Regions from separate parts of the Candidatus Sarcina troglodytae genome, predicted to be linked through region 1. Evidence: a T-box and tRNA genes for the amino acid it is inferred to sense, from the RefSeq annotation. Region 1 holds a T-box; the other holds one or more tRNA genes.
What was found. A T-box is a leader RNA that pairs with one kind of tRNA and senses whether it is charged. The one in region 1 lies ahead of pheS (phenylalanine--tRNA ligase subunit alpha), so its partner is inferred to be a tRNA-Phe.
Positions count from the first base shown of each region.

Region 1 (15,569 bases):
TAGTCTTTAATGCATAACCTTTAAGTTCACTATAATGTGTTGTTGCTAATAACTTTGTTCCTCTTTTTCTTAAGTTTTCTAAAATTGATATAGCAAGAGCTGCACCTTCTGTTGGGTCAGTTCCCGCACCTAATTCATCAAATAATACAAAACTTTCATCATTTGCAACTGCCATTATTTCAACTATATTTTTCATATGAGATGAAAATGTTGATAAACTTTGTTCTATACTTTGTTCATCACCTATATCTGCAAATATCTCCTTAAAAAAGCTTATAGTTGAGTTCTCCATAGCAGGTATTAAAAGTCCTGAAAGCCCCATAAGTTCAATAAGACCAGCAGTTTTTAAAGTTACTGTTTTACCACCTGTATTTGGCCCTGTAACTATTAGACTTGTAAAATCTCTTCCTAAATATATATCAGAAGATACTACTTTTTCTCTATCTATTAAAGGATGTCTTCCTTGTATAATATCTATTATTCCTTTATCATTAACATTTGGCATAGTACCATTTATAAAACTTCCATATTTAGCTTTTGCAAAAATAAAATCAAACTCAACTAAAATGTTAAAGTTATTGCTTATTTCTGTTATATTCTCATAAACTGCCTTAGATAAAACCCCTAATATTCTATTAATTTCTTCCCTTTCCTTTAACATAAGCTCTTTTATTTCATTGTTTAAATTAACAATGCTCATAGGTTCTATAAAAAGAGTTGCACCAGTTGAACTTTGGTCATGAACAAGACCTGGCACTTGAGACTTGTATTCTGCTTTTACAGGGATAACATATCTATCCCCTCTCATTGTATACAGATTATCCTGTAAGTATTGTGAATTACTTCTAACTATTGCATTTACTTTTTCTCTTACAGATGAATTTTTTTCTTTTAAACTTTTTCTTATACCATATAATGTACTACTTGCTTTATCAGAAATTTCATCTTCTCCAATTATTGCATTAGAAATTGAATTCTCAAGCCCTTTTATGCTAACTAATCCAATCGCTAAATCTTCTAATATTTTATAAGATTCCTCTTCTTCTTTTCTATTTAAAAATTCAGACATTCTTCTTGAAACCCTTAGCATATTTCCTATCTTCAAAAGAGTTCCAGCATTTAATACTCCGCCCTTTTCGGCTCTAACTATTCCATCCTTAATATCATAAAATCCTTCAAAAGGAGGATTACCTTTTTTAGTAATTAACTCTAATGCCTCATTAGTTTCTTCAAGATGCTCAACTACATCATAAAAAGATTCATAAGGCTTAAGATTCAAAACCATATCTTTTGCTGATTTTGTTATTGCATATTGTTTTAATTCATTTTTTATCTTTGTAAATTCTAAAACTCTTAAAACTTTATCATTCATAAAACTTTTTTATTCCCCTTTTCTCTTACTCAACGCCTCTTCTATAATGACCTTTAGTATAATTTCCTACTAATCTTTTTTTATTTTTTACAGCGTCTATAACATTTAATGACTCTTCATAACTTTCATCAATTAAATCTATTCTAAAATTTTCTATTCCCATACTCTTAATATCTTCTATTTCTGAAATTAAATTAATCGCAACAGTATTAAATATATGAGATCTACAAAATATATCTGTTTTTATAGTATTATTTTGCCCTACTCTATCTTTTAATATAAAGGTACTCCTTGTACATTCATTGCTACATGCATTTAAAGTATTTTTCCCTCCAAAAGTACTTCCTATTGGACAATATTCGCTTACCATCGCTTCTATTTTACCATAAATTAAAAATTGCGTTCCTTCATTGTATTTTTTAACCATAGAATTTATCTCTTTTCTGTTCAATTCTACACTTACACATGAAGCTGCTATATGCTTATTATAAAATTTTAAAGAATTTGAATTAAATATATTAAGTTTATAATCCCCAACTATTTTTGTTTTATCTTTAAATCTATTTATTATTCCTGCATTAGCTGTAATTATACCTTCTACATTTTCTAAATTCTCATTTATTAAATTACATATAATTTCAAATTCCTCTTTAATTATAGTTGGTATTTTTAAATATACTCTTCCATTAAAATCTTGTAATTCTTTCAAAGATTCTTTATTCAAAGCACCTTTGTTTTTTCCAAATATATCTAAAGATACAGCCTCGACTTTTTTTTCTTTAACTGCCCTTAATTGTTCATACGTATTTATGTTTATTAAAAGCCCTGGAATATCTCTGTCCATATCTTTTATACAACTAAATTCTTTTCTTCTCTCATTTCTCTTAAACTTTAAAACTTCAAATGATCTTATTTCTTCTAATAATTCTCTTCTTAAATTATTTATTGCTGATACCCTTATAAATCCATCTTCAAACTCTAAAAAGGTAATATTATTTATCTTATAAGCTATATCTCCAGATTTTTTTAAATTATCTTCTACCTTTTCCTTAAGAATAGGTTTATTTACAGCAGACTCTACTATATCACCCTGTTTTTCATAAACTTTTCCATTATATGAAACACTAAGCTTGATAGGATAACCAACTTTAAAAGTACATTTTCCATCTAATAATATCTTTCTCTCAAATTTATTTTCATAAGCTCCTTTAAGTTGATTTAAAAGTTCACTATCTAATGTCTTAAATAACTTATCACTTGCCTTATATTTTCTTGGAAGAACTTTAACTTTACTTCCCTTTTTAGCCTTTTTCACTTCATTTCCATTTAAGAATATTTTATTTACAGTAAATCCATCATTACCATTTGTCACACCATCTTGAAGAGCTATATCTTCACTTAAAAGTATTTCTCCTGACTTTAACACTTCTCCTAAGAACACACCGGTATTTTTAGGATTTTTATAAGCCATCATATCATGCCCTGTATTTTTATAAAGATATGCAGTTGCAAAACCCTCTCTGTTAAAAAGTCTAAGAAGTTTTTTCTTGTTATTTTCCTGAGATTTATCTATTTTATTATATACATTATCAATAGCTTCTCTATAACTTTCAGTTACTCCAGCAACATATTCAGGTCTTTTCATTCTTCCTTCAACTTTTAAAGAACTTGTTCCTGCCTTTATTAAATCCTCCACATTTTCTATCATACAAGTATCCTTAGGACTTAATAAATATCCTTTAATCTCTTTACCATCAGATTCCCTAATTAGAGTATATGGAAGTCTGCAACTTTGGGCACATCTACCTCTATTTCCGCTTCTTCCCCCTATTAAACTACTCATTAAACATTGTCCTGAATAGCTAACACAAAGAGCACCATGAACAAATATCTCAGTTTCTATGTTAAGATCTTTTGATATATGTCTTATTTCCTCTAAAGTAAGTTCTCTAGATAAAACTATTCTTAAAAAACCATTATCCCTAAAAAATAATGCTCCCTCTCCATTATGTATACTAAGCTGAGTTGATGCATGAATCTCAAAATCTGGATATTCTTCTCTTATTTTATTTACAAGACCTGTATCTTGAATTATTAAAGCATCCACACCTATTTTATATAAAAATCCTACATAATCTATTGCTTCTTGCAATTCATTTTCTTTTAAAAGTGTATTAACTGTTACATAAACAGTTATGCCATATTCGTGACAATAATCTACTGCCTTTTCCATTTCTTCATTATCAAAGTTAGAAGCATAAGCTCTTGCTGAAAACTTGCTTCCTCCTAAATATATAGCATCTGCTCCCTTTGCAACAGCAGCAATTAAACTATCCATACTACCTGCTGGAGCTAGTAATTCTATTTTTTCCATTTATTTATCTCCCCTAAAATGCAATTTTAGATTGTATATTTTTTATAAACTAATAAATATTATACACAAATAAAATATAAATAGCCATAATATACACTATGGCTATTTTACCCTATATAAAATTCTCTATCTTTCTTACGGCATAATCTAATGTAGCTTCTAAATTTCCATTATTTTTTCCTGCACCTTGTGCTAATATTTTGCTTCCTCCACCTTTTCCGTCTACTAAACTTATAGAATCTTTTAATACTTCTCCCATATTTATATTTTTTATATCTTTAGATGAAGCAAAAATCATATTTACTCTTTCATCTGTTTTAACCGCATACAAAACTATTACTTTTTCATTTGCCACAAGTTTTTTAACTATTGCACTTGCCTTTTTAACCTCTATATCAGATTCTATATTTTTCACAATAGTTACACCATCTATTTTATAGGAATTATCTAACATTTCACGCACTTTAAATTCTCCTATTTCATCAACTAATCTTTTGTTTTCATTAGTCAACTCCTTGAAATTTTGAGATAATTTTTTTATGCTATTTATAACATCTTGCTCTCCACTTTTTAAATAAGAGCATACATCTTTTATAAAATCATCATTTTTAAAAGAATCATCTATAGCCCTTTTTCCTGCTAAAAATTCTATTCTATAACCTTGCTTATGTTTTTCAAATCCCTTAATTTTTATCATTTGAAGTTCTATAGTTTGTAAAGGATGAACACCACAACAAGCATTTATATCCAAATCATCTATTTCAACCACTCTTATTTTCTCATTAGTTTTTGGAAGAGCTCTCCTTAGCTTTAATTTCTTAAGTTCCTGCTTGCTTGGAAAAAAACAGTTAACTTTTAAATTCTTAAATATAATATCATTAGCTAACTTTTCAGCTTTTCTTATATCCTCCTGAGTTAAAGGACCTTCTATATCCACAGTAGATACACTCTTTCCTAAGTGGAATCCAAATGTATTTTTATTAAATAAGGTAAAAAAACATCCAGATAAAACATGTTGCGCTAAATGTTGCTGCATTCCACAAAATCTATGCTCCCAATCTATCTTACAGGAAACCTTATGTATTTTTGCAGGCTTCTTATCAACAACGTGATAAACTACACCATTTTCTTCATAGACATCAATAACTTGCTGGTTTTCTATAAAACCAATATCTTTTAATTGTCCTCCCCCTCCTGGGAAAAATATAGTTTCCTCTAAAATCACATGATATTTTTCATTTTTTTCCTTAATATCTATTATCTCAGTTTTATATTCATTAATATATGGATTTTCATAATAAAGCTTTTTCATACCTTCACCTCATATCTAAAATTATTCCATAAAAGTACCTTTTAAAAAAAAATTACTTAAGGATAATGAACTATCCCTTAAGTAATTTTTTAATCATTTAATTACTTTTTTTATTTTAAAGCATCCTTATTTTTATTCAATTCTTCAATTATCTTTTTTTCTGAAAGAAGAGCATTTTCATATCTTGCATCTTTAATAATCTCTACTTTAGAATTTAAAATTTTTCTTTCTAAGTCTAATACCCTATATCTTTTACTTTGAAGGTCAAACTTCAACCCTTTATTTATTTCTTTTTGTCTCAAAAGCTCTTTTTCTAAAGTATCAACCTTATCTTCAAATTGCTTTTTATCTATATTAGACACTTTGAAGTTGTTATTATCTTTAACTACACGTTTATTCTTATCCTTTAGTCTTTGTAATTCTTTAGAAATATTTTTATACCTATTTGTTGTTTCCTGTAATTCTTGTCTTAATTTATTATTTTCTTTTTTCTTTTTTTCATAATTGTTTCTAGTTTCATCTAAAACTTTGTTGTTTCTCTCTTCTTGTTTTTCTTTTATCCTATACTCCTCAACCATTTTATTAGCTATATTATATCTTTCATTTAATCTTTGCAATTCATTTGTAAGATTTTTTGATTTTCTCTCTAATTCATCATATTTCTCTTTTTCTTCTTTTAAAAGCTTAAGTTCTTTATCAATACTTTTTCTTTGTTCCTCTTCATTTTTATATGCTATTATTTCATTTTTGGCTCTATTATAATCTTCTCTTAATTTTGAAACTTCTAATCTTATATATTCATTTTCTTTTTCTTGACTCTCATATCTTGCTATTATCGCATTAGCTTCCTTATATTTAACATCTAAATCTTTTACTTCAAACTTTAATGAATTAAAATCAGCCTCTTTTTTTCTCAAATCTTCTATAAGATATTTAGAATCTTCATATTTTTCCTTTAATTCTTGTAACTTATAAGCTAAATTTTCTTGTTTTTCTTCTTTAAGTTTATATTCTTTTATTAACATTTTAGCATTTTCAATATCTTCTCTTAAAACTAAAACCTCGTTTTCTAATCCATCATGCTCTTTTTCTTGGTTTTCATATTTTGATATAGTTCTTTGAGCTTTTTTAAATTCTTCTTTTAAATCTACAAGCTCCTTAGTAACCACGTCATGTTCTTTTTCCTTAATTTGATATTCTGATACTTTTTTACTTATCTCTTCATATTCCTTTTGAGCTTTATCTAAATCGTCCTTAACCTCTTTAAACTCTAACTCTTTTTCCTTTAATTCTTCTATAATCTTATTTGATTTTTTGTTTTCTTCTTTTAACAAATCAATTTGAATCAAAAGTTCGTCCATTTTCTTTTCTTTTTCTTTATACTCATTTATTGAATCTTGAGATTTTTTTAAATCCTCTTTAAGCTTATTTAATTGTCCAAGCATCATATCTTTCTTTTTACTTTTAGCTTCATAATCTGCTATAAGTTTATTATTTTTTAACTGTTGTTCCTTTAAAGCTTCAAGTTCACCTTTTATAGCTTCATTTTCTTTTTCCTTTATTTCATATTCGCTTACACGATTATTAAGTTTTTTATATTCTTCCTTCAAGTTAGCTAAATCTTTTTTAGTTATCTCTGCCTGTTTTTCTTTTGTTACATACTCTGCCATAAGCTTATTAGCCTTTGCGTATCTATCTTTTAATTCTACAAGCTTTTTATTAGCTTCCCTCTGTTTTGTTTGATAATCGAGTATTATTTTATTTGATTTTCCATATCTCTCTTTGAGTTGCAAATAATCATTTCTAGTTATTTCATTTAATTTTTCCTTTTCCTCAAACTCTAATACCCTTTCATTTAATTTTTCACATTTATCTTTAAAATCAGAAAGCTCTGTTTTAATTCTTATGTATTCTTTTTCTTTATTTTCACATTTTAAGACAACTTCTTTAGCTTTTCTATATTCCTCTTTAAGCTCTACTAAATCTTTTCTCGTTATTTCACTTTGTTTATCCTTAACTTCATACTCTGATATAAGCTGACTAGCCTTATTAAATTCTTCCTTTAGAGTTTCTAATTCTTTTTTCATAAGCTCATGTTTTCTTTGTTCCTCTAAATATTCAGGAGAATTTCTATTTGTTTTATTATATTTTTCAGTTACTTCTTCTAACTCTTCTTTTAACTTCTTGTTTTCTCTTTCTATTTCCTCAAGTTCTGCTAAAATATCATTATATTCTTTATTTCCCTTAAAAGACTCATCCGCTATGTTTACAGCCGCTAAGGTTACAGCCCCTACCATAGTAAGACTTTTATTTTTAGACATTATCTCTTGAACTTTACCCTCTACAAAACTTGCAACGTGCTTTAAATATTCTTCACTCTCTTTACCCTTTAGATTATATTCAAAACCATTAATTGTAACATGAACACTTGTAACCATAATTATTAATAACTCCTCTTATCAAAATGTACTATCTTTATTTTACCATAGGCATAATTCTTTGTGAACTATGGCTTTTAAACAAGAAAAAAGGGGAAACTTAAAGTTTCCCCTCTCTTAATATTATCTAAGTTGTGCATTTAATTTTTGCTCTAATGATTTTAAAATTTTATCATGAACTTTATTTACATCTTTATCTGTTAAAGTTTTACTTGGATCTCTATATATAATTGCATAAGCTATGCTCTTTTTACCTTCTGGTATTTGTGCTCCTTTGTAGATATCAAATAATTTTACAGATTCAACTAAATTTCCACCTGATTTTTTTATAACATTTTCTATCTCTTGAACTAAAATAACATCATCAACTAAAAGAGCTATATCTCTAGTTACTGCTGGGAATTTTGGAAGTGGTTTATATGATTTCACTGTCTTAGCAAATTCGTATATTCTATCTAAATCAAGCTCTGCCACATAACAATCAACCTCTACTCCGTAATTTTCAGCAACATCTGGATGTATTTCTCCTAAAATTCCTAAAGAATTTCTTCCTATAACAATTTCAGCAGTTTTTCCTGGGTGGTAACTTGGATTTTCACTCATTCTCTTAAAGGATGCACTCTTTATTCCTAAAGCATCAAACAAGTTCTCAACTACTCCCTTTAATGCATAATAATCTGCTTCTCCATAAATACCTATTGTTAAAATATTTTTTTCAGTTGGAAGATTATTTTCATCCTCATCTGGAATATATGTTTTACCTATCTCAAATAATCTAACTAAGTCATTATTCCTTGAATAGTTTCTTGCTAAAGATTCCATCATTGAAGGAAGAGTGGTTGTTCTCATTACACTATAGTCTTCTCCTAAAGGATTTTTAATCTTAACTACATTCCTTAAATAACTATCATTAGATAAATTTATTTTATCGAAAGTTTTAGGACTTATAAAAGAGTAACTAATAGATTGATTTAATCCTGAAGCTATCATAATATTTGCTACTAAGTCATCTAATATTTGTTTTTTATTTTTAGGCTCTCTTTCCGTTACAGTTTTTATTATAGTAGCAGGAACATTATTATATCCATATATTCTAACTATTTCTTCTGCTATATCTTCTTTTATATTTATATCTATTCTAAACGTTGGAACATCTATAACAAGATTATCGCCATTTATGTTTGTCTTTAGGTCTAGGCTATCTAAACATCTTTTCATTTCTTCCTTAGATAAATTAGTTCCTAAAAATTTATTTACCCATACAGAATCAACAGTTAGTGTATGTTGTTCCTTTCTTTTATTATAAATATCAATAGTTCCATCTATTATTTCTCCACAATCTAGCTCTTCAATTAAAGCACAAGCTCTATCTATTGCAAGAGCTGCAAGATTTGGGTCTATATCTTTTTCAAATCTTGATGAACTTTCAGTTCTTAAACCTAATTTTTTAGAATTTACTCTAACATTAGTTCCATCAAAATTTGCTGATTCAAATATAATCTCTGTTGTATCATCTTTTATGCCTGAATCTAAACCACCCATAATTCCTGCTAAAGCAACTATACTCTCTCCATCTTTAATACATAAAAAATCACTATTTAAATTTCTTTCAACTTCATCTAAAGTTACAAACTTTTCACCATCTTTTGCTCTTTCAACAACTATTTTTCCTGAAGATATTTGTCTTTTATCAAAAGCATGCATTGGTTGACCAAGTTCTAACATAACGTAATTTGTTATATCTACTATATTGTTTATTGGTCTTACCCCAGCATCAAATAGTTTTTCTTGCATCCATTTAGGTGATGGTGCTATTTTTACATTTTTAACTCCTCTTACCATGTATCTTCTACACAAATCATCTTTAACTTCAACTTTTAATATATTATTTATATTGTCAGATGATTTAACTGTATAATTTAAATTTGGCATCTTATAACTTGTTCCTAAAGTTGCAGCAGTTTCTCTTGCCATACCAACTATACTTAAGCAATCTGGTCTATTTGAAGTTATTTCAAAATCTAGTATAGCCTTATTAAGCCCTAAAGCTTCTTTTATACATATACCAACCTTAGTATCAGGAGGTAATATCATAAGACCATGAACTGGTTCATCTCCTGCTATTCCCAATTCTTCTTCAGAACAAAACATACCATTAGACATTACGCCTCTTAACTTACCTTTTTTAATTTCTGTTCCGTCTGCTAAAGTTGATTTATGAAGTGCAACAGGAACTATATCTCCAACTTTCATATTAGTTGCAGCTGTTACAATTTGTAATAATTCTTCCTTACCTATATCAACTTGACAAACACTTAATCTTTCAGCATCTGGATGCTTTTCTATTTCAACGAATTTACAAGTTACAACGTTTTGTATTGTATCACCTGCAATTTCAACTCCCTCAACCTTTGAACCTGAAAGGGTTAATCTATCCCCTAAACCTTTTGCATCTATATCTATATCAACATAATCCTTAAGCCAATTAAATGGTACTTTCATAAACTATCCTCCTATATTTTAAAATTGATTTAAAAATCTCATATCACTTTCATATAATAATCTAATATCATCTATGCCATATTTAAGCATAACCATTCTATCAACACCAAATCCAAAGGCAAATCCACTATAAACCTCTGGGTCAATTCCACAATTTCTTAAAACATCAGGATGAACCATTCCACAACCTAATATTTCAATCCACCCTTCTCCCTTACAAACTCTACAGCCTTTTCCATTACATACAAAGCAAGTTGCATCCATTTCAGCAGATGGCTCTGTAAAAGGGAAATGATGCGGTCTAAACTTAGTTTTAACCTTGTCTCCAAACATCTTCTTAGCAAACAATTCTAGTGTTCCTTTAAGATCTGCAAAAGTTATTCCTTTATCTATAACTAATCCTTCCATTTGATAGAATATTGGTGAATGAGTTGCATCAACTGCATCTGATCTAAATACCTTACCTGGAGATATCATCTTTATTGGAGGCTCTTGCTTTTCCATAACTCTAGCTTGAACTGGAGATGTTTGAGTTCTTAAAACTATATTATCATTTATATAGAATGTATCTTGTTCACTTCTAGCTGGGTGATTTTTAGGAATATTTAAAGCTTCAAAATTATAATAATCTTTTTCAACTTCTGGTCCTTCCTCTATTGTAAAGCCCATAGACACAAATATTTCTTTCATACTATCTAATGTTAATTCTAATGGGTGTCTTTTACCTACAAGATTTTTAGTTCCTGGAATTGAAATATCAATTACTTCATGTGCTAATTTTTCATTTTTTTCTTTGATTTTAATTTGAGTTAACACTTCTTCAAGTTTAGCCTCTAAAGTTGCCTTAACTTCATTAACAAGTTTACCCATGATAGGTCTTTCTTCTTTTGAAAGTCCTCCCATACTTCTTAAAATAGTTGTTAATTCACCTTTTTTCCCTAAGTACTTAACTCTTATATTTTCTACAGTTGTACTATCTTTAGCTAATTTTAACTCTTCTAATGCAATATTTTCTATATTTTTTAATTGCTCTTGCATAAATTAAGCTCCTTTCATATTTTATATAAAAATTATTATATTTTTTATTTATTCTCCCATTTTACGAAGTCTTATAGTATTAGCTATATATGCTGCAACAAGTCCACCAACAAATACAGCAACTACTATATTTTCATAAATCTCTGTCATGTGTGTCTCACCCACCTTTATCTATTGTAGATTTTTAAAAAATCTTTTTAAAAGGTCACCATACACATTTTTTGTTAGAATCAACAACCTTTTAAAAATTAGTAGATTTAAAAAAAGCACATAAAAAACCCCATCCTCAAAAGGGACGGGGTTTTTTCCGTGTTACCACCCTAATTAACAAAAAACATTTATTTTAAGTTTATATATCTTTTGTTCTCTTAATTTAAATAACGGCTTAATCCGCTAGCTACTACTTTTGTTAAATTTCCTTAAATTTAAATTTCACAGCTAGAGCTCCAAAGTGAACTTCACTATAACTTTCTTTAAGAAAACTTCCAGTCTAGGTTTCCTCTCCCTAAAAAGATTTTCATAGTTACTCTCTTTATCAACGCTTAATTTTTAATTTTAGTTGTTATTCATTTTAATATTATACTAATACATATATAATATTACAAGTATTTATCATATTTTAATATTATTTTTAACCTATATTACTACTTTATACTATCTTGTCTTAACTTTTCATACATCATAACAGATGTTGCAATAGCTACATTTAATGATTCGCTATTTCCAGGCATGGGTATTTTAACTTTTACATCAGAAATATTATAAACTTCATCACTTACTCCATTTCCCTCATTTCCAACCGCTATTATAAGCTTACCTTTTAAATCTTCTTCAAAAAAATTATTTTCTCCTTGAAGTGAACTTACTAAAAGTCTATATCCTTGATTTTTTAATTTTTTAACTAAATCTAAATTATAATCCTCAATAATTGGTATATAAAATATAGAACCCATAGATGATCTTAAAACTTTATCATTATAAATATCCACTGTTCCTTTAGTTATTATAATGCTAGAAGCCCCAACAGCATGTGCTGTCCTTATAATTGTACCCATATTTCCAGGATCTTGAACCTTATCTATAAGTATTATCATATTTCCTAAATTTAAAACACTATCTTTAAATTCTGCTACAGCAATTATTCCTTGTGGATTTTCAGTATCACATATTTCATCTAATAAAATTTTTGTCATTATTACTAATTTTATATTTAACTTTTCTAAAGAATCTATAAATTCTTTTTCTTTTTTATAAAAATCTTCCGTAAATATTACACATTCTAAACAGGTGTTACTTTTTATAGCCTCCTTTACAAACCTAAATCCTTCTATTATGTATTGTTTTTTTTCATCTCTATATTTTTTTTTATCTTTTAATTTTTTTAAATTTTTAAATAAAGAATTGCTCTTACTTTCTATAATTATCAACTTTTTCTCCTCTTTTCTTCATATAAAAAAATTATATCACATTTTTAATAACAAAAATAATAAAGCTCTAAGCCATTAAATATAATGATTTTAGAGCCTTAAACTTTTTATTATTTTGATGATATTTTAAATTCTAACCTATTTAAATCTTCAGATAAACCTATAGCTACTATAATATCTCCCTGTTGTATTTGATCATCTGCATATGGCGAGATATTAACATCATGATTTCTCTTAATAGCTATAACATTTATTCCATATTTGCTTCTTAAATTAAGCTCCTTCATAGTTTTATTACACCATTCATTTGGACTATCTATTTCTATTATACTGTAATCTGGAGACAATTCTATATAATCTAAAATATTAGACGAAACTAAATTATGTGCAACCCTAACACCCATATCTTTCTCTGGAAGTATTACTCTATCAGCTCCTATTTTATAAAGAACCTTAGCATGTATATCACTATTTCCTTTAGCAATTATATATTTAACTCCAAGTTCCTTAACTAAAAGTGTCGCCATTATACTAGATTGTATATTATCCCCTATTGTAACTACTGCGACTTCAAAATTCCTTATTCCTAAAGTCCTAAGAGCACTTTCATCTGTCGCATCCATTTGTATAGCATGAGTTACACTATCTGAAATTTCTTGAACTAAATCTTCCTTCTTATCTATAGCCAAAACATCATTTCCAAGAGCATATAAAGTCTTTGCAATTGATGCTCCAAATCTTCCAAGTCCTATTATAACAAATTGTTTTTTAGCCAAAAAATACACCCCTAACCTATTAATATTTTATCTTCAGGATATCTATAATCTCTTTTCCTTTTTTTTCTTGTAATAGCAAGCACAACTGTCATAGGGCCCACTCTTCCTAAATACATAGTTATCATTATAACTATTTTTCCTATTATACTTAAATGTGGAGTTACTCCAAGTGTTAAACCAACTGTTCCAAATGCTGATACCGCTTCAAATATTAATGATTCAAGAGAAGCTTTCTCTGTAATTGTTAAAATCAAAGTTACCACTAAAACTATAAAAATTCCAAGCATGAATACAAGAATTGCTTTTTGTACAGTATCTTTTGATATCCTCTTTCCATAAACTTCGGTATCTTCTCTTCCCTTTATAATGGCAATAATAATAAGTACTATTATAGCTAAAGTTGATGTCTTTATTCCACCTGCTGTAGATCCTGGTGATCCTCCTATAAACATAAATATAATAGTTAAAAATTTACTTGCTCCAGTCATATCATTTAATGGTATTGAATTAAGCCCTGCTGTTCTAGTAGTCACTGATGCAAAAAAAGAATTGGTTAATTTGTCTATTATAGACATATTACCTATAGTTTTGGCATTATTATATTCAAATAAAAATATAAAAACCATTCCACATACAATCAATATGAAAGTTGTTAATAATACAATCTTAGTATGCAGGGATAGCTTTTTTAAATTTTTAAAACTATAAAGTTCAGACCAAACTGCAAACCCTAATCCTCCTATTATTATAAGAGCTGATGTATTTAATAATATGGTAATATTAGTCGCATAACTTGTTATACTTGAAAAATTCCCCATCAAATCAAATCCTGCATTGCAAAAAGCTGATATAGATGCAAATATACTATAATATATACCCTTTAAAACTCCAAATTGAGGTACAAACTGAGTTGCATAAAGTAAAGCTCCCATAAACTCTATAGAAAAAGTAAAAATTAATATATATCTCATAAGCCTGACTAACCCTTGTATTCCAAAGGTATTCATAGCTTCTTGAAGAACCAATCTTTCCCTTAATGTTATCTTTTTTTTAAGTATTAACGCAAATAAAGTAGTAAAAGACATAAATCCTAAACCACCTATTTGTATTAAAATTATTATAACTGTTTTTCCAAAATAATTCCAGTGAGTAGCAGTATCTAATGTTATAAGCCCAGTTACACAAACAGCTGAAGTTGATGTAAAAAAACCATCTATAATGTTAGTACCTGTCCCACTAGCTGATGATATAGGCAAACTTAATATGATTCCACCAATTATTATTAAAGATAAAAAACCTATAGCCAATATTTGTACTGCACTTAATTTTATCTTTCTACTTACATTGATATACATAAGTTCCTCCAAAATTATAATAAAATAATTATATCACAATAAATACTTTTTTATATTATTTTAACATTATTTTAATAAAATAATTTATATTAAAATAAATATATTTAAAATGAATTTATGTAATATTTATGAAGATAAACCTAAAAAAATAATGCGGATTTCTCCGCATTATTTAAATAAAATTAAGCATTTAAATTTTTCTTAGCTAATTCAACTAAATCCGCAAATGCTTTAGCATCATTTATAGCTATTTCAGAAAGCATTTTTCTATTTATATCAACACCTGCTAATTTTATTCCATTCATAAATTTTGAATATGAAAGACCATTCATTCTTGTAGCTGCATTTATTCTAGCTATCCATAATCTTCTATAATCTCTCTTCTTTAATCTTCTTCCTACGTAAGCATTTCTTAATGCTCTTATTACTGATTCGTTAGCAGTTTTAAATAACTTACTTTTTCCACCGTAATAACCTTTTGCAAGTTTTAATACTTTTTTATGATTCTTACGAGAATTTACCGCTCTTTTAACTCTTGCCATTTTCTAGACCTCCTGTTTTATTATAAATTATAGGTATGGTAATAATTTTTTCATTGTTTTTTCTTGAGTTACTGAAACATATCCAGCTTTTCTTAAATTTCTTTTTCTCTTTTGACTTTTCTTAGTTAATATATGGCTTTTGAAAGCTTTAGCTCTCTTTAACTTTCCTGAACCTGTTTTCTTAAATCTTTTTGCTGCACCTCTATGAGTTTTCATTTTTGGCATAGTGATATCCTCCTCTCAAACTTTACGATTCTTAGCATTAATAGATTTTTCTAATACTGCTCTTCTATAAAATAAAAGGACGGCATAAGCCGTCCTCTATTATTACAACACTTAACGTAATAAACAATTCAATAACCCAACTAACCGAAGCTGAAAGGTGAGAAACGGCTGTTTCTTCTTAACGAATAAAATTCTATCACAAGTTATA
Region 1 covers NZ_CP051754.1:1,696,369-1,711,937, forward strand. Annotated here, with positions in the region: gene HH195_RS07710 (endonuclease MutS2) at 1-1,372, opposite strand, end outside; gene HH195_RS07715 (U32 family peptidase) at 1,398-3,746, opposite strand; gene HH195_RS07720 (alanyl-tRNA editing protein) at 3,859-5,058, opposite strand; gene zapA (cell division protein ZapA) at 5,169-7,496, opposite strand; gene pheT (phenylalanine--tRNA ligase subunit beta) at 7,620-9,998, opposite strand; gene pheS (phenylalanine--tRNA ligase subunit alpha) at 10,017-11,036, opposite strand; T-box leader at 11,325-11,584, opposite strand; gene HH195_RS07740 (TrmH family RNA methyltransferase) at 11,681-12,463, opposite strand; gene HH195_RS07745 (potassium channel family protein) at 12,574-13,239, opposite strand; gene HH195_RS07750 (TrkH family potassium uptake protein) at 13,251-14,594, opposite strand; gene rplT (50S ribosomal protein L20) at 14,777-15,136, opposite strand; gene rpmI (50S ribosomal protein L35) at 15,164-15,361, opposite strand; ribosomal protein L20 leader region at 15,427-15,547, opposite strand.

Region 2 (15,569 bases), 870 kb from region 1:
ATTCAATCCACTATTAAGACCTAATTCAACAAAATACCAAGTTTCTTTATTTATTTCGCATTCATCTAGTATTTTGACTTTAAAAGCATCTTTCAGTCTATTTACTATAAGTGAATTATTAATTGGTGCAAGATAGACATTTGTATAAGGTTGAGTTACTGCATACTCAAATTCAGAAGTTTTGTAGTATATAGATATCTCTCTTAAATTTGTATTTTGAATTTCAGATTGTTTATGGGGTGCTTTAATTTTATGTATTTGATTATTAAGTGTGAGAATATTTCTTTTATATTTCTTGATTTTTGAATCAAAATATATAAACATAAATCCAGTACTACCTAAGCAGAGTAATATTACGAATACGACTAAAAATTTCATGTTTGCTAATCCTTAAATAATTAATACTTATTAATAGTATATTTTTATTAATGTTTATAAATTACTTTAAAGTATAAAAGTTTACTATTTTTTTATTATAAAAATTAGAGGGCGGTTATAAGATTGTATACTAAAGTTAATACTAGAATTAAGAAATTCTTAGGTGATTATTTATGAAGCGAATAGAAGATTTTTGTTGTGCTATGTGTAGTGTTTCTATTTATAATATAATAATTGCATTAGGTATTATAGTTTTTGTAATTATATTGAATAAACTTTTAATATCTAAAATATATAAGATATTCACATATATTGTATCTAAAAGTAATACACATATAGATGATAGTTTAGTAAAGGCTAGTCAAAAACCATTAAAATTATTTATATTATTTTATGGAGTGTATCAAGCATTAAGAATTATAGAATTTGACAACTTAAATTTAAATATAATATCTACAAGTAGATTAATAAAGTTAGCTGGTGTTATAGCCATGTGTTATTTTTTTTACAATTTAACTTTAGAAAATTCTATTTTACATAAAAGTATACATAATAAAAATGATTCTAATGGAATAGTATTTCCTTTTGTATCTATAATAATAAGAATAGTAATAGTAATCTTTGCAGTAGTTATTATAGCAAATGAATTTGGGTTTACTGGTTTTATAACAGGTCTTGGAATAAGTGGAATAGCATTTGCATTAGCAGCTCAAGATACATTTTCTAATTTATTTGGAGGCATGGTAATAGTTTTGGATAAGCCATTTTCTATAGGGGATTGGGTTCAAACATCTGATATTGAAGGAGTTATAGAAGAAATAACATTTAGAAGTACTAAAATAAGAACATTTGCGGAGGCAATAGTTACAGTTCCTAATTCAAAATTGGCTAATAGTAATATTATAAATTGGAGTCAAAGAGATAAAAGACGTATACATTTTAAATTTACATTAGATTATAGTACATCAATAGATAAAATAAATATATGTGTACAAAGAATAGAAAAATTTTTAAGAAGTAATGATAAAATAAAAAAAGAAATGATAATAGTAAGTTTTAATGAATTGTCTAACTATGGTTTTGGGATTTTTGTATATTTTTATACTGAAATGATGGGATATGAAGAATATGAGAAATTAAAGCAAATTGTAAACATAAATATTTTGAGTATATTAAGAGAAGAAAAAGTAAAATTATTTTTTATAAATTTTAATAGATTTCAGGAAAATATATTAGGTGTTAATATGGTTGATAAGATTGAAGATATAGGAAATGTAACTGAAGAGGAAAGAGAAAAATAAAAAGTAGCAAAGCACTCTTGATAATAAATTCAAAGAGTGCTTTTACTTTATTAATAATTAATATTTGGTATTTGCCAATGTATTGGAGATTGGTTTATGGATTTTAGAAATTTATTTGTCTTAGAAAATGGTTTAGAGCCAAAAAATCCTCTATGAGCGGAAAGGGGGCTAGGATGTACTGATTTTATTATAAAATGCTTAGGATTAGTTATAAAAGATTCTTTTTTTTGTGCATTGCTTCCCCATAAAATAAAAACAATGGGTTCATTTCTATCATTAAGAGATTGTATTATTTTATCAGTAAATATTTCCCAACCAATACCTTTATGAGAATTAGGGCAATTAGCTCTTACAGTTAAAACAGTATTTAATAGTAGCACTCCTTGAGTTGCCCAATTTTCTAAGAAGCCATTATTAGGTATAAAACAACCTAAATCATTGTTAAGCTCTTTAAATATATTTTGTAATGATGGTGGTGTTTTAACTTTTGGTTTAACTGAAAAACTAAGTCCATGAGCTTGATTAGGGCCATGGTATGGATCTTGCCCTAAAATAACTACTTTAACTTGATTATAAGGTGTATAGTGTAATGCATTAAAAATATCATACATATTTGGGTATATGGTTTTAGTTTTATATTCATTTATAAGAAATTGTCTTAATTTAAGATAATAATCTTTTTTGAATTCATCCTTTAGGATATCATTCCAATCATTTTTCAATATTGAGCCCATAAGTTATCTCCTTTTTATTATGTAAATAGATATATTTATTATAATAAAATATGAGAAATATATCTATTTACATAATAAAACATTTATAAACATATCCTAGCGTATCAATAATAGAAAAAAATATATAAATAAAGGAAATGGAAGTAATATAGAAATAATTATTAAAATAAATATATTATTTTTTTGTATATATTAAATTATGTGATAAAATAAAATCCGTCGCTAAGGTAAACAGTAGCGAGAGAAAATAACTTAAAAAATAAAAAAAGTTATTGACAAAGATTAAGTAAAGTGATAAGATAAAGAAGTCGCTTGAGGGCGATAAAGAAAAAAGAAAAACAATGGTCTTTGAAAATTAAACAGATAATTTAAGTAAACCAGCAATTCTTTTATAAGTAATATGAGTAGATTAAACTCAAATAAAAACTAAGAAATTAGTATATTTTAATTTGAGAGTTTGATCCTGGCTCAGGATGAACGCTGGCGGCGTGCTTAACACATGCAAGTCGAGCGAGAAAAGTTCTTCGGAGCTTTTCTAGCGGCGGACGGGTGAGTAACACGTGGGCAACCTGCCTCATAGAGGGGAATAGCCTTCCGAAAGGAAGATTAATACCGCATAATATTGTTGAAAGGCATCTTTTAACAATCAAAGGAGCAATCCGCTATGAGATGGGCCCGCGGCGCATTAGCTAGTTGGTGAGGTAACGGCTCACCAAGGCGACGATGCGTAGCCGACCTGAGAGGGTGATCGGCCACATTGGAACTGAGACACGGTCCAGACTCCTACGGGAGGCAGCAGTGGGGAATATTGCACAATGGGGGAAACCCTGATGCAGCAACGCCGCGTGAGTGATGAAGGTCTTCGGATTGTAAAGCTCTGTCTTTAGGGACGATAATGACGGTACCTAAGGAGGAAGCCACGGCTAACTACGTGCCAGCAGCCGCGGTAATACGTAGGTGGCAAGCGTTATCCGGATTTACTGGGCGTAAAGGGAGCGTAGGCGGATATTTAAGTGGGATGTGAAATACCCGAGCTTAACTTGGGAGCTGCATTCCAAACTGGATATCTAGAGTGCAGGAGAGGAGAATGGAATTCCTAGTGTAGCGGTGAAATGCGTAGAGATTAGGAAGAACACCAGTGGCGAAGGCGATTCTCTGGACTGTAACTGACGCTGAGGCTCGAAAGCGTGGGGAGCAAACAGGATTAGATACCCTGGTAGTCCACGCCGTAAACGATGAATACTAGGTGTAGGGGCCCCAAGCCTCTGTGCCGCCGCTAACGCATTAAGTATTCCGCCTGGGGAGTACGGTCGCAAGATTAAAACTCAAAGGAATTGACGGGGACCCGCACAAGCAGCGGAGCATGTGGTTTAATTCGAAGCAACGCGAAGAACCTTACCTAGACTTGACATGTCCTGAATTACCAGTAATGTGGGAAGTTCCTTCGGGAACAGGAACACAGGTGGTGCATGGTTGTCGTCAGCTCGTGTCGTGAGATGTTGGGTTAAGTCCCGCAACGAGCGCAACCCTTATTGTTAGTTGGTACCATTAAGTTGACCACTCTAGCGAGACTGCCCGGGTTAACCGGGAGGAAGGTGGGGATGACGTCAAATCATCATGCCCCTTATGTCTAGGGCTACACACGTGCTACAATGGCAAGTACAAAGAGAAGCAATACTGTGAAGTGGAGCAAAACTCAAAAACTTGTCTCAGTTCGGATTGTAGGCTGAAACTCGCCTACATGAAGCTGGAGTTGCTAGTAATCGCGAATCAGAATGTCGCGGTGAATACGTTCCCGGGTCTTGTACACACCGCCCGTCACACCATGAGAGTTGGCAATACCCGAAGTCCGTAAGCTAACCGTAAGGAGGCAGCGGCCGAAGGTAGGGTCAGCGATTGGGGTGAAGTCGTAACAAGGTAGCCGTAGGAGAACCTGCGGCTGGATCACCTCCTTTCTAAGGAAGAACATCTTAGGAAAACTAAGATGATAATAAAGAATGCTTCTTAAATATCTGTTTAATTTTGAAAGACTAAGTTCTTTCAAAATTATGTTCTTTGAAAATTACGCATAAGTATTAATAAATAGAGTAAAGCCAATTAAATTTACTATTCTTTGTAAAATTGATTGCAACTATCTAAAAGATAGAAACAAAGGTCAAGCTACAAAGGGCGTATGGTGAATGCCTTGGCATCAGGAGCCGACGAAGGACGTGATAAGCTGCGATAAGCTTTGGGTAGACGCACATAGTCTGAGATCCAAAGATTTCCGAATGAGGAAACTCACATGGGAAACCCCATGTATCGTTAACTGAATAAATAGGTTAACGAGGGTAAACCTAGGGAACTGAAACATCTAAGTACCTAGAGGAAGAGAAAGAAAAATCGATTTTCTAAGTAGCGGCGAGCGAAAGGGAAAGAGCCCAAACCGGAAACTTGTTTCCGGGGTTGTGGATAGAACATAACGAGAAACTATAACTAATTGAAGAGATCTGGAAAGCTCTACCGTAGAAGGTAATAGTCCTGTAAGTGAAAGTTAGAGTAATCAAGTTCTAATCCAGAGTACCACGAGACACGTGAAACCTTGTGGGAAGCAGGGAGGACCACCTCCCAAGGCTAAATACTACCTGATGACCGATAGTGAAGCAGTACCGTGAGGGAAAGGTGAAAAGAACCCCGGGAGGGGAGTGAAATAGAACCTGAAACCATATGTCTACAACCGATCAAAGCACCTTATGTGTGCGATGATGTGCTTTTTGTAGAACGAGCCAACGAGTTACGATATGTAGCAAGGTTAAGTACTTAAGGTACGGAGCCGAAGGGAAACCAAGTCTTAATAGGGCAACTAGTTGCATGTCGTAGACCCGAAACCGGGTGACCTATCCATGGCCAGGTTGAAGCGAGGGTAAAACCTCGTGGAGGACCGAACCACGTTGCTGTTGAAAAAGCATGGGATGAGCTGTGGATAGCGGAGAAATTCCAATCGAACTCGGAGATAGCTGGTTCTCCTCGAAATAGCTTTAGGGCTAGCGTCGAATATGAGTAATGGAGGTAGAGCACTGAATGGGCTAGGGGGCATAGTGCTTACCGAACCTTATCAAACTCCGAATGCCATATACTATAAGTTCGGCAGTCAGACTACGAATGATAAGATCCGTGGTCAAAAGGGAAACAGCCCAGATCGTCAGCTAAGGTCCCAAAGTGTAAGTTAAGTGGAAAAGGATGTGGGATTTCTAAGACAACTAGGATGTTGGCTTAGAAGCAGCCACTCATTAAAAGAGTGCGTAATAGCTCACTAGTCGAGAGATCCTGCGCCGAAGATGTTCGGGGCTAAAACTTACCACCGAAGCTACGGGCTTGAATTTATTCAAGCGGTAGAGGAGCGTCGTAATCGGGCTGAAGTCATACCGTAAGGAGTGGTGGACTGATTACGAGTGAGAATGTTGGCATTAGTAGCGAGATGTAGGTGAGAATCCTACAGGCCGAATACCTAAGGTTTCCTCAGGAAGGCTCGTCCGCTGAGGGTTAGTCGGGACCTAAGCCGAGGCCGAAAGGCGTAGGTGATGGACAACTGGTTGATATTCCAGTACCACTACCATCGTTATTATCGATGGCGTGACGCAGGAGGATAGTGTGTGCTAGCTATTGGATGCTAGTCTAAGCATTTAGTCAGTTACAATAGGCAAATCCGTTGTAATAATGATGAGATGTTATGGGGAAGGTTCTACGGAACCGAAGTACATGATTCCACGCTGCCAAGAAAAGCGTCTAGAGAGAGAAGTAGTGCCCGTACCGCAAACCGACACAGGTAGGTGAGGAGAGAATCCTAAGGCCGGCGGAAGAATTGCAGTTAAGGAACTCGGCAAATTGATCCCGTAAGTTAGCAATAAGGGATGCCTATGAGAGTAGGCCGCAGAGAATAGGCTCAAGCAACTGTTTAGCAAAAACACAGGTCTCTGCTAAAGCGTAAGCTGATGTATAGGGGCTGACGCCTGCCCGGTGCTGGAAGGTTAAGGGGAACACTTAGCGTAAGCGAAGGTGTGAACTTAAGCCCCAGTAAACGGCGGCCGTAACTATAACGGTCCTAAGGTAGCGAAATTCCTTGTCAGGTAAGTTCTGACCCGCACGAATGGCGTAATGACTTGAGCACTGTCTCAACTGCAAATCCGGCGAAGTTGTAGTACCAGTGAAGATGCTGGTTACCCGCGATTGGACGGAAAGACCCCGTAGAGCTTTACTGTAGCTTAGCATTGAATTTCGGTATTGTCTGTACAGGATAGGTGGGAGACTGAGAGACTAGGGCGTCAGCCTTAGTGGAGTCGACGTTGGGATACCACCCTGATAGTACTGAAGTTCTAACTGGCGGCCATGAATCTGGTCACAGGACATTGTTAGGTGGGCAGTTTGACTGGGGCGGTCGCCTCCTAAAAAGTAACGGAGGCGCCCAAAGGTTCCCTCAGAACGGTCGGAAATCGTTCGAAGAGTGCAAAGGCAGAAGGGAGCCTGACTGCGACACCCACAAGTGGAGCAGGGACGAAAGTCGGGCTTAGTGATCCGGTGGTACCTCGTGGGAGGGCCATCGCTCAACGGATAAAAGCTACCTCGGGGATAACAGGCTGATCTCCCCCAAGAGTCCACATCGACGGGGAGGTTTGGCACCTCGATGTCGGCTCGTCGCATCCTGGGGCTGAAGTAGGTCCCAAGGGTTGGGCTGTTCGCCCATTAAAGCGGCACGCGAGCTGGGTTCAGAACGTCGTGAGACAGTTCGGTCCCTATCCGTCGCGGGCGTAGGAAATTTGAGAGGAGCTGTCCTTAGTACGAGAGGACCGGGATGGACTGACCTCTGGTGTACCAGTTGTTCCGCCAGGAGCACAGCTGGGTAGCTAAGTCGGGAAGGGATAAACGCTGAAAGCATCTAAGCGTGAAGCCCACCTCAAGATGAGATTTCCCATAGCATAAGCTAGTAAGACCCCTTGAAGAACACAAGGTTGATAGGTCAGAGGTGTAAGTATGGTAACATATTTAGCTGACTGATACTAATAGGTCGAGGGCTTGACCTAATTAACTTTATCTTAATACTTAGTGTAATTTTGAGAGAATATATCTTTCATATAAATAACATGATTATCTGGTGATAATGCTCTTTAAGGTAACACCCGTTTCCATTCCGAACACGAAGGTTAAGCTTTTAGAGGCTGATGGTACTGCATGGGAGACTGTGTGGGAGAGTAAGTGGTTGCCAGGTTTATATGGCTCGATAGCTCAGTCGGTAGAGCAGAGGACTGAAAATCCTCGTGTCACTGGTTCGATTCCAGTTCGAGCCACCAAAAAGCTTAGCATTAGCTAGGCTTTTTCATTTTATATAAAATAATGGTATAATTTATTTATTAAAGATATTAGTTATTTAAATTACTACTATTTCTTTGATAAAATAGATAATAGATTCATATTTAAATAAATTATAGTTAAAGATAATAAGAAAGGATGAATTTTAACATGGATAATAAGGTTTTAGCAAGAGTAGCGGGAAGAGAAATAACTTCTGAATATATATCAGAAGTTATTTCAAGATACCCAGCTCAACAACAAGCAATGATTGACAATGAACAAGGAAGAAGAAATATATTAGAACAAGCAATTGCTTTTGAATTAATGTATGAGCTAGGAAAAGAAAAAGGCATGGATACTTCAGCTGAGTATGTAGAGCAAGTTAATAAAATAGCTAAGGAATTATTAGCTCAAATTGTTATGAAGAAAACTTTAGATGAGGTTACTGTTTTAGATGAAGAAGTTTTAAAATACTATAATGAAAATCAAGAAGCTTTTAAAGAACCAGCTAATGTAACTGCAAAACATATTTTAATTGATTCAGAAGAACTTGCAAAAGAAATTAAGGAAAAAATAGCTTTAAATGAATTAACTTTTGAAGAAGCAGCTGCTAAATATTCTTCTTGTCCATCTAAAGAGCAAGGTGGAAATTTAGGATCATTTTCAAAAGGAATGATGGTACCTGAGTTTGAAGAAGTTGCATTTGTTTTACCAATCGGAGAAGTTAGTGAACCTGTTAAAACTCAATTTGGATATCATTTAATTAAAGTTGTTGATAAAAAAGAAGATTCAATAAAAGGTTTTGAAGAAGTTAAAGACGAAGCTTTAAAACAATTATTAGGTCAAAGACAAGAACAAAAGTATTTAGACTTAATAAAGGAATTAAAGAATAAATATACTGTAGAAATCTTATAATATAAAAAAAGTAAATACACAAAATTGGGATATTAATATTTAATTAATATCCCAATTTTGTGTATTTAAAGAAATAAAAAATAGATTTTATTTAGATAATATATTTAATTTATGTATATTTAAGTAAAAAATGAAAACAATATGTAGATGAGAGGGGACTAAGGAGATGAATTAATTGAAAAATTGGTTTTATATTGAAAAAAGCATTTTTTATAATTGGTTTACTATTTTAGATTTGTCAAAAAAAGAATTTGTTCAAGAGTTTGTAAATTCAAGATTAGGAATAATATGGGTAATAATAAAACAATTGGTTATGATAGCGGTGTTTTGTATTTTCTTCAGGTATGAGGAATATAACAGGAGATATACAGGTTCCTTATTTAATATGGCTTGTTTCAGCATATATTCCATGGATATTTATATCTGATGTAATAGTTTTCGGGGCTAGTTCTATAAGAAGTAAATCTTTTTTAGTAAAAAAATTAAATTCCCTGTAGAAATATTACCTAACGTGAGGGTGTTTATAAGTTTTTATACTTTTTTAATTTTGCATTGTATAACATTTATAATTTTGGGGATTAATGGAATGTTGAATATTATAAATTACTTTAAGCTCATTTACGCAATTATAATTACTATGATATTTTTGTCAGCATTACTTAGATTATTAGCAACATGGGTTGTTATGTCAATTGATATATTACACGCTATAGGAGTAATAATGCAATTTTTATTATGGACATGTCCAATTATGTGGCAAAGTGGTGAATTACCTATTGCCCAAAGTATGCCTTGGTTAAATTTAATTTTAAAAATTAATCCATTATATTACTTGCTAGAATTATTTAGAGATGCTTTTTTAGGAACCAATGTTAGTACATTAAGGTATGCTATATATTTTTGGATAATTACGTTATATTTGTTTGTTTTTCTTCTAAAGAATTTTCTAGATTTAGACCAGAGTTTGATGATGTTCTATAATCTATATGAGTAAAATTTATGTATTATGAGGTTGAAAATTAATGGAAGTTATAAATGCATTAAATATTACAAAGGAATATAAAATATATAATACAAATAAGGAAAAATTGAAGTTATTAGTAAATAAAAGATATAAAATAAAAAAATTTCATGCATTATCTAATGTTTCATTTAATATAAACAAAGGAGAAATTATTGGGATAATAGGAAAAAATGGTACTGGAAAGTCAACACTTTTAAAGATTATAAATCCTGATATTTTAATAGTAGATGAAATTTTATCAGTAGGTGACATTAAATTTCAAGTTAAATGTATGGAGAAATTTGAGAAATTTAAAAAACAAGGTAAAACTATTTTATATGTTTCTCATTCATTGGCTACGGTAAAAAAATTTTGTAATAGGGTTATATGGATAGATGAAGGTAAAGTTGTGGAAGAGGGAAATCCTGTTATGGTAGTTGAGAAGTATTTTAATATGAATTTTGGAAATAAAAATCATCTGTCATATAAAGAGTTTAGAAATGATATTATTGAAGATTTTAAAATGAATAAAATTTCAAATGAAATTGATTATTTAAAAAATTTAGAATTTAAAATTACTTATCTAGTGAAAAATAGTATATACCAAAATGTATATATGGTTATAGAAATAAGAAAAATAGAAATTAATGCTGGGAAAGAATATAGCCAATTTGTTTGTGACTTTAACAGTATTGACTCGCATAAAAATATACCATTTTCGTCAGGAAAAAATACAATATATTTCAATTTAAAGAATCTAAATTTAGTATCTGGGATTTATTATATAGATGTAGTTTTCTTGTGTAATAATGAAGAAATATATAAAAAGATAAAAGCTTATAATTTTACTATAAATGATAAATATAGGGGAGAAGGTTTTATTGTTTTAGAGCATGAATGGGAGCAATAGTTATCATTTATATTTAATAAGATAGTATATTTAAATAAAAGGGAGAAATTAAGTGAGGTTTAAACTATTAATAAAAAAGAGTATACAATTATTGAAATGTTATAAATTTAATTTTATATTAAAAAAAATAAATATATTCAAATATAAAAGAATATACAATAAATATTATGAAATGATAAATAGTATATTAAGTTATGAAAAATATCACTCTATAATTATTTTTGATTCGAGAGTTGGTTGGAATATACCATTGTTTCAAAGACCTCAACATATGGCAATTGAATTGTCTAAAAAGGGATTTTTGTACTTTTATAGATCATCTGAGCAGTTTGATTTTAATATAAATGGCGTAAAAAAGATAAAAGAAAAATTGTATTTGGTGGATATGTCTAATTATATTTTTCAAAATGTTTTGATTGATGTGTTAAGCAAGACTAATACTGAAAAGTTTTTACTGTTATATTCAACAGATATATATTTAGATGAAGAATACATAAAGGAAAGATATTTGAATAATGGATTCAAGCTTGTTTATGAATATATTGATGAAATATCGCCAGAAATATCTGGGGATGTACAGAATTTTGTATACACAAGACATAAGAATATTATAAAAAATAAACAAAATTTCATTATAGTAACAGCTGATAAATTAATGAATTATGTTAAAAGTATAAGAGATATACATAAAGTAGCAATGATAAGTAATGGGGTAGATTATGAGCATTGGCAAACTCATATGGATATAGTACCTGAAAAAATTAAAGATATTGTTAATGATAAAAAGCCTATAATAGGGTATTTTGGAACTTTGGCTAGATGGGTTGATTATAATCTTATAAGGGAGATAGCAAAAAGGAAACCTGATTATAATATAGTTTTAATAGGTTTTTTATATGATAATGAATTTAGGAAAAGTAAAGTGGAGGATATAAAAAATGTCCATTATTTAGGGGTTGTTGATTATAAAGAATTGCCTTTGTACGGACAATGTTTTAATGTAGCGATTATACCATTTTTATTGAATGATATTATAGAGTCTACAAATCCAATAAAACTTTTTGAATATATGGCATTAAATGTTCCGATAGTAACAACTAATCTTAGGGAATGTCAAAAATATAAATCAATATTAATTGCTAAAAATTATAATGAATTCATAGAAAAGTTAGATTATGCGTTGAAAATGAGTAAAGATGATGAATATTATACATATTTAAAAAACGAAGCATTAAAAAATATATGGGAGAAAAAAGCTGAAGCTTTCTATAATTTAGTAAAAATAAGTAAAATTTAATTTTAGGTGATTTTGTGAATATTAAGAGGAAAATTAAGAATGTTTTAAGACCAATTATAAGGTTTTTTATAATAAAAATTAAGTATAGAAAAATTAATGGTCTTAAGTCAAAGTTTTTTAGTGATTTAAAAAAATAATTTTCAATAAACAGTATGATGCTGTAATTATTTTTGATAATTATTTTGGCTTTAATATGAAAATGTTTCAAAGACCACAACATATGGCTATAAATTTATCAAATGAAAATATATTATATTTTTATAAGGCATCTTCTTGTATAGATAAAGATGTAAAGGTATATAAAGAGATAAAGCACAATTTATACCTTATAAATACTGACATTTATTGGGTTCAAGAAGAATTATTAGATATGGTTAAAGAAAGTCGTATTGAAGCATTTGTTCAAATTTATTGTACAGCTTTTATGGAATATGATAAATATGTTAAAAAATTTTTAGATAGAGGATTTAAGATTATATATGAGTTTATTGATGAATTATCAGATGATATTGCTGGATTTAAATTAACAGATGATATAAAAGACAGTCATATGCGTATGTTAGAAGACAGTAAAAACATTTATGTCATAACTACTGCTGATAAATTATACAATGATGCTAAACAGATAAGGGGGCAAAAAAGGTTAGCTCTTATAGAAAATGGTGTGGAATTAGGGCATTTTTCTAATGTAAATTTAAATTATATACTTGAGCAAATAAAAAATGTAGTCAATTCTAATAAAAAGATAATAGGGTATTTTGGGGCTTTAGCTAAATGGTTTTATTATGGATTTATAATAAATATTTCTAATAGATTTAAAGATATTAATATTTTGCTTATAGGTGTAGATTATGATAAATCTATCGTAAATAGTGGAATACTTAATTTGCCTAATGTTTATTATGTAAGAACTGTTGAATACAATAATCTTCCTCATTATTCTAAATTTTTTTAATATTTCCATAATACTGTTTATTATAAATAATATAACTAAATCCACATTACCTGTTAAATTATTTGAATATATGGATTTAGGGAAGCCGATAGTTACGACTAATTTGCAAGAGTGTAGAAAATATAAATCTCCCTTAATAAGTGAAAATCATGATGAATTTATGGCAAATATAAAGAGAGCTATTTTGTTAGAAGACAATTATGAGTATATATCTTTAATAGAAAATGAAAAAAATAATAATACATGGAAGCAAAGAGCTATTAGTATGAAGAATTTCATATTAAATTCATAAGTGGAGGAATAAAATGAGTTATGCTATAAGAGTTAAAAATATTTCTAAAAAATATAAAATTTATAACTCTGAAAAAAATAGGTTGGGACAAATAATAAATGCATTTAATAAAAATACTCAAAAGGAATTTATAGCTTTAAATAATATTTCATTTGATGTTAATGAAGGAGAAATATTAGGTATAATAGGAAGTAATGGATCTGATAAATCTACATTACTTAAAATATTAACTGGTGTATGTTTTAAAACTTCGGGAGAGTTATTTATAAAAGGAAAGGTAGCATTTATTTTAGAACTTGGCACGGGATTTAATAATGAACTTACTGGAATAGAAAATATATATTTAAATGCTAGTATAATGGGGATAGGGAAAGAAGAAATTAATACAATAAAAGATGACATAATAAATTTTGTAGACATGTGAAAAGGCTATCTGGCTTGAAAAAGGAGAAATTAAAGAAATAGGTTTTGCTATAGAAGTTGTTGAAAAATATTATAAAAATATTTTAGAATTAGATAATGGTGCTGAATCTAAAAATTGTTTTGTAAAACTTAGTGATGTATTGATATGCGAAAAAAAGAATGTTTATCAATATAATGATTCGATAACATTTAATATAAAATATGAAGTTTTAGATGAAGATATAAGCACCCCTGGGATTACAGTTGAGATGAAAAGAGCTTATACAAAGCCTTGTGAGTTTAGGCATATGGATCAGTTTATATGTTCTATAAATAGCAATGTAGATGATTTTTTGATACCTTGGAGTTTAGGTGAGAATAATATTAAACTAACATTTAAGAACTTAATGTTAAAAGGTGGAGTTTATTATATTAATATAATATTTTCTGAAAGTCAAAATTTGATTTCTTTAGAAAGCATAGAAAATGCTATGAGTTTTACTATTAATAGTGAAAGAAAAAGTAGTGGTTTTGTATTTTTAAAAGAAGAATGGAGGGTATAAGGTGTTTGGATTAAAAAAATTAAAGCATAAAGTCCCTAGTGATATTGTAAGTAATGCTATTGAGTATGGATATGATAATTTGGAAGATGAAGAAAAAATAGAGTTAACTGAATCTATATTAAATGCGTATCCAGAAGTAAGTAATATTATGTATGAAGGTTTTGATATCGATGATGAAGAGGAATTTAATTATCAGGTATTAAATGGAGAAATATATGAAAGATATAAGAATGTTAATAAAATAATAGAGAGTGCATTTAATTCAATAGTATATAATACTCAATATAAAGCTTTTAGAAAAGCTTTTATAAGTATGTTTCAAGAAGAATATGATGCAATAGTTGTGTTTTATGCCTCTTTTGGTTGGAATATTGATTTAAAACAAAGACCTCAACATTTAGCGGAAGCTATGAGTAATGAAAGGATATTATATATATATAGAACAGATCCTAATCAAGATAGGGAAGTATTTTCTATAAAACAGATAAAAGAAAATCTTTATTTGGTAAATTTAGATATGGATAGTCTAAACCAAGCTTTTTTTGATGTGATAAATGAAGTTGATAAGCCTAAATTTGTACATGTCTATGCTACGTGTCTTTATGATGTATCTTATGAAAAAATAAAAAAATATTATATGGATAGAGGTTTTAAAGTTATATATGATTTTGTAGATGAAATTTCTTCAGAGATAAGTGGAGTAACTGTAAGTACTCAAATGATAGAAGATCATAAAAAACTTTTAAAGGATGTTGAAAATGTGTTAGTTGTATCTACTGCTAAAGATCTTAAAAAGACATCAGAAAGTATTAGAGGATCGTCAGAAAAAAGCATACTAGTTCCAAATGGAGTGAATTTGGAGGACTTTAGCAAAACAGGATTTAGTATAGCAAAAAGGATGAAACAAATAGTGGACAAGGGTAAGCCTATAATAGGTTACTACGGAGCTTTGGCTAAATGGTTTGATTATGAAAAGATTAAAAAATTAGCAATTAAAAGACCGGATTATGAAGTTGTATTAATAGGGATAAATTATGATAGAAGTTATGACAGAAGTGGATTAGATAAATTAACTAATGTATCTTATTTAGGTATAATAAATTATATAGATTTGATAACATATTCAGCATTTTTTGATGTATGTATGGTGCCTTTTATAAAAAATGATATAACTGATGCAACATCACCTGTAAAAATATTTGAATATATGGCATTAGAAAAGCCAATAGTCACTACAGATATAAACGAATGTAAATCGTATGAGTCTTGTCAAATTGCATATAATGATGATGATTTTATAGATAAAGTAGATTATGCTGTTAAGGTGTTAGTGCATGATGAACAGTATAAAAAAATATTAAAAAAAGAAGCAGCAGATAACACATGGAAACATAGGGCAAAACAAATAAAAATGGCATTAAAAAATTTTAATTAATAAATAAAAGCTATATCTTAGTAATATTATAACTTTATTAAGCTTAGATTTTCATGGCT
Region 2 covers NZ_CP051754.1:129,984-145,552, forward strand. Annotated here, with positions in the region: gene HH195_RS00625 (hypothetical protein) at 1-378, opposite strand, end outside; gene HH195_RS00630 (mechanosensitive ion channel family protein) at 552-1,679, shown strand; gene HH195_RS00635 (uracil-DNA glycosylase) at 1,730-2,413, opposite strand; rRNA gene HH195_RS00640 (16S ribosomal RNA) at 2,859-4,368, shown strand; rRNA gene HH195_RS00645 (23S ribosomal RNA) at 4,567-7,470, shown strand; rRNA gene rrf (5S ribosomal RNA) at 7,538-7,655, shown strand; tRNA gene HH195_RS00655 (tRNA-Phe) at 7,662-7,737, shown strand; gene HH195_RS00660 (peptidylprolyl isomerase) at 7,907-8,653, shown strand; gene HH195_RS12475 (hypothetical protein) at 8,998-9,150, shown strand; gene HH195_RS12480 (ABC transporter permease) at 9,240-9,647, shown strand; gene HH195_RS00670 (ABC transporter ATP-binding protein) at 9,676-10,566, shown strand; gene HH195_RS00675 (glycosyltransferase) at 10,739-11,863, shown strand; gene HH195_RS12485 (glycosyltransferase family protein) at 12,057-12,818, shown strand; gene HH195_RS12490 (hypothetical protein) at 12,889-13,110, shown strand; gene HH195_RS12495 (ABC transporter ATP-binding protein) at 13,124-13,534, shown strand; gene HH195_RS12500 (Wzt carbohydrate-binding domain-containing protein) at 13,674-14,075, shown strand; gene HH195_RS00690 (glycosyltransferase) at 14,077-15,510, shown strand.
Region 2: it encodes a tRNA-Phe, which carries the amino acid that the T-box ahead of pheS (phenylalanine--tRNA ligase subunit alpha) is inferred to sense. The anticodon was not compared.